DNA from 2 places in the Microcoleus sp. PH2017_34_RAT_O_A genome. Region 2 is predicted to be linked to the other one. Evidence: riboswitches for the same ligand, from Rfam matches in the RefSeq annotation. Region 2 holds a riboswitch; the other holds the start of a gene.
What was found. A riboswitch is a leader RNA that binds a small molecule or an ion and turns the genes downstream of it on or off. The one in region 2 is predicted to bind cobalamin.
Positions count from the first base shown of each region.

Region 1 (2,202 bases), on a different contig from region 2:
GGCACTCTTTCCTCTCAATTAGCTTATATTATCAGGATCTATCCCCAACTCGCGCAATCGTTCAGCTAGTCGATCGGCGCGCTGGGCTAATTCCTTCACCTGTTCTTCAGGAGTCAGATAGCGTTTGCCATCCGCATCGTACCAATACAACCATTCCCTTGTCACCCCAGAATAATTGCCCCTTTCACAACCAATTCCCAAACCAATTTCTGGCATCCAAACTAGATTTCCTGGCTGTAACTCATACTTGCCATTGACTAACTTATGTACTTCCAAACGGGGTTTGCGGCGGCGAGAAGAATAAATGACATAGTAAAGTATGCCTAAACTTTGATATTCTTCCAACTTGGCGGTATATTCGTTGCGATAAGTTGGGGAAACAACTTCGAGGACAAAAGTTGGCATCACTTTTTCCTCCCATACCGCGTAACTGGGACGCAATTCTTCGTCATAAAACCTTTCCACACCTAAACTCAAGAAAGCATCTGGCACAATAGCTGGTTTGTCAGGGTGATGGTAAAGACCCATATCTATGCCAAAAAACCAGTCCATGCGTTCTGCCCAAATTATGAGCAATATTGCTTTCAGCAATCCTGGTATTAATTCTTGCAGTTCGTTATCCACTGGTGTTTCATCTGAGTCTGGTAGTTCTTCTGCTGAGGGCCAGTGCTTCGGGAAGTTGTAATTTAACATGGCGGCTTTTCTCAAAACTCATTAATATTATAGCATTGAGTTGTTGGGTGTTCTTTTGTATTTGATTAAGAATATTATGGATCGCAAAGACGCTAAGTAAGAAAAGGAAGAAAAGCAAGATGATAGGTAATATTGACTTATTTGATCTGAATTAATTTTTGTAAAATATCGGCCCAGAGTTGCGCGATCGACTAAACTATGTCTAAGCAGTCGGTTCTAATGGGGAACAGCCATTAGAGGAAACGGGGAAAGTTTGGTGCAAATCCAACGCTGTCCCGCAACTGTAATGAGGTTTGTAGTAAGGACTTCAGTCCTCTACCTCTCAAGTCAGAACGCCCGCCGATGTGTTGGTTCACATAGTCTCATCCGCGAGGTACTTGATGAAGGCGCGAAATCGGAAATTAGTCAGCCTGGGATTGATGGCTGGCTTGAGTTGTTATCTTGTCTTGGGTTCGGCAACACCGGCCGCTGCTATGCACATTTCAGAAGGTTTTTTGCCTGTACAATGGGCTGCGTTTTGGTGGATGGTGGCTTTGCCTTTTTTTGTGTTGGGTTTGCGTGAAATTACTCGCATCACCAAAGAACACCCGGAACTTAAATTATTACTAGCTTTGGCGGGTGCGTTTACTTTTGTGCTTTCTGCTTTAAAAATTCCATCGGTAACGGGGAGTTGTTCTCACCCAACGGGTACGGGTTTGGGTGCAATTTTGTTCGGCCCTTCGGTGATGGCTGTACTTGGTGCTTTAGTGCTGTTGTTTCAAACGTTATTGTTAGCGCACGGCGGGCTGACAACGTTGGGGGCGAATATGTTTTCGATGGCGATTGTTGGGCCGTTTGCTGCATATTTTATCTATCAATTGCTGATGCGAACTGGTAAACAAAGGTTGGCAATTTTTTGTGCGGCTGCTTTGGCAGATTTGCTGACTTATGTGGTGACTTCGATGCAGTTGGCATTGGCTTTTCCGGCAGCGAGTGGCGGTTTTATGGCTTCGTTTCTCAAGTTTGCTAGTATCTTTGCGATTACTCAAGTACCTCTGGCGATTAGTGAGGGATTGCTGACTTTATTGGTTTGGAATTGGCTGCATTCTTACGGAAAACCAGAGTTAGAAATTCTGAAATTATTGAAACAGGAGTCATAAAGTCGTGAATCAAAAACCTACAAAAAATCAGCAAGCTAGTTCGCAACAAAATTGGATGTTAGTAATTGCAGTTGTCGCCCTTGCGGTGATTCCCCTAGTTTTTGTGCGGGGTGAATACGGCGGATCGGACGATCGCGCACAGAAAGCAATTACCGAAATTCAACCCGATTATAAACCTTGGTTTAATCACTTGTTTGAACCGCCTAGCGCTGAAATTGCCAGTTTATTATTTGCGACTCAGGCGGCGCTGGGGGCTGGTGCGATCGGATATGCGATCGGGCTTTATAAAGGCCGATCGCAATCTCAGCAATCTGATGATAAATCGCCGCTGGAATGAATCATCAGATTGATAGTCTGGCTTACACCAATC
Region 1 is NZ_JAEQDD010000013.1:6,152-8,353, forward strand. Features, by position in the region: gene JGK11_RS06310 (Uma2 family endonuclease) at 19-693, opposite strand; cobalamin riboswitch at 888-1,052, shown strand; gene JGK11_RS06315 (energy-coupling factor ABC transporter permease) at 1,074-1,832, shown strand; gene JGK11_RS06320 (energy-coupling factor ABC transporter substrate-binding protein) at 1,837-2,169, shown strand; gene cbiQ (cobalt ECF transporter T component CbiQ) at 2,166-2,202, shown strand, end outside.
Region 1: linked by a shared signal. The riboswitch ahead of JGK11_RS06315 (energy-coupling factor ABC transporter permease) and the one ahead of JGK11_RS08580 (DUF1636 domain-containing protein) in region 2 are both predicted to bind cobalamin.

Region 2 (2,202 bases):
ATATGCACCAATGCTCGATCCTGCAAGGGAGATTGCAGAATCAATATTTCAGCAGGCTGGTGAGCAAAATAAGCAGAATGTACTTATTTTAAGAGAAATTGCACAACGTCTATCAAAGCCGTTAGAACTACTTGAATATACTGGATTTATTTCAATTCGAGATGTTTCACGGGCAATGAAATCCAGGGGACGAGGAACAAGATATAGCTTGAATCTATGCACATTGTTGGAAAAAACTACGGGAGCTCGGGTCACTAATGAAATTTATACTAGGTGGTTAAATGAGCAAAATGAGAGAAATGAACCCTTAGAATTACACAAAACAAGTAAATTGTTTAAAATTCAATTGCCTGAATTACCTGAGCATGGTGAAATGCTAATATTAAATGAAGATATTAGCAAATTAAAAAAATCTCACGCATATCCTTATGGACTCACAGAGCGCAAAATTGATATATTGAAAGCTGCTGGATACCTCACGGTGTCTGAATTGGTAGAAGCCAGCGACGAGTCTTTGTTAAATCTTAAAGAGATAGGTATGGAAAACTTAAAGCGAATCCGCAGTACAGTTGCTCAAGCAATCTGGATGTAACTAAAAGCTAATACCAGTTCCCAAAAAATAGGTAACGCGGCCGCCCAAACTGTTGTATCCGAGTTCGCGGATTACTTGATAGCCATGGGTGGAAAAGTCGGGAAAAGCTTTGTTCATAAGGTTTGTAGTGAGGACTTCAGTCCGCAGAAATATCAGAGGACTAAAGTCCTTACTACGAACGGGGTTAATTTATGTGGTTAGATATTAAAACTTGCTGTTACCAAGATAACTTTTTTGGGAAAGGGCGGCAAGTGTGATAGGATTTGAATTCGCGATCGGTTCTAGCGGGGAGCAGCCGCCAGAGGAAACGGGGAAAGTTCGGTGCAAGTCCGGCGCTGTCCCGCAACTGTAATGAGGTTTGTAGTAAGGACTTCAGTCCTTTACCTCTCAAGTCAGAATGCCCGCCGATATCTAACTCACTTTTGAACGCATCTGCGAGGTACGGATGATGAATGGAACTAAACGAAACACGGTTGTACGCACAAAACACTGTCTTTTGGTTTGCACTGCTTGCGCTAGTGTTTGGAAAGATGGCAAGCGCGAAGGTAAAAGTGGTGGCCAACAATTCATGGAAGATTTATCTAAACTCGCTAAAGATTGGGAGTTGTCTGATGAGTTTGAGATTCAAGAAGTTGAGTGCATGAGTGCTTGCAGTCACTCTTGTGCGGTCTCTTTTGCTGCTGCTGGAAAGTATACTTATCTGTTTGGTGATTTGCCTCCAAATGAACCGGAAAGTGTCGAGGCTGTACTCGAATGCGCGAGTCAATACTATGCTAAGCCGGATGGTTTGTTGCCTTGGTCTGAGCGTCCTCAAGCTCTGAAAAAAGGTGTGTTGGCTAAGATTCCACCACTGGGAAATTAGAGATAAGGAGCGAAAATTTGGCGTTGCTGAACTTGAGTATGAATTCACATTTTTTACCCTTGAGTAAAACATAGACTTTTTGGGTATAACTCAATTCATACTGTCAATCAGCAATGCGATTGTGTGCTTAGGTAAAGGTTCGTAGTGAGGACTTGAGTCCTCTGTTTTGATGAGGACTAAAGTCCTCACTACGAACCTGTCGTTGATGCTTGCATTCTCAACCAGCTAAATACTTGTTCGGCGGTGATATTCAAGGGAATGATTTCGGGTACGGGAACGACATCGCTACCTTCGCAGAATTGCGGTTGTTGATTGGGTAAAAATGCTAAAATCGATCGATCGCCTGGATCGACTAGCCATCCCAACTGACAGCCATGTTCGAGACAGTGAATAATTTTTTTAGTTACGCGGTTTGAGCTTTGTTCTGGCGATAGAATTTCGATCGCCCAATACGGTGCAATTAGCACATTGTCTACTAATTCGCCACTCTCATCAAATTGAATTTGTTCCCACAATAGTACAGAAATATCGGGAACAATCGAGCGCCCGCCAAACGTACACCGCAACTCTGGAAAAGCGTAAGCTATCTTGGGTTCCTCTACCACTTCATTAATGGTACGCAGGAATCGCCCCTGGAGACGAGAATGCTTTGTTTTAGGCATAGGTTTTTGGATGATTTCGCCCTCAATGTATTCGCTGGCTGGTTTAGTTTCTGGCAGTTTCAGAAATTCTTCAAGGGTAATGCGCT
Region 2 is NZ_JAEQDD010000017.1:65,503-67,704, reverse strand. Features, by position in the region: gene JGK11_RS08585 (hypothetical protein) at 1-592, shown strand, start outside; cobalamin riboswitch at 852-1,016, shown strand; gene JGK11_RS08580 (DUF1636 domain-containing protein) at 1,038-1,454, shown strand; gene JGK11_RS08575 (Uma2 family endonuclease) at 1,643-2,202, opposite strand, start outside.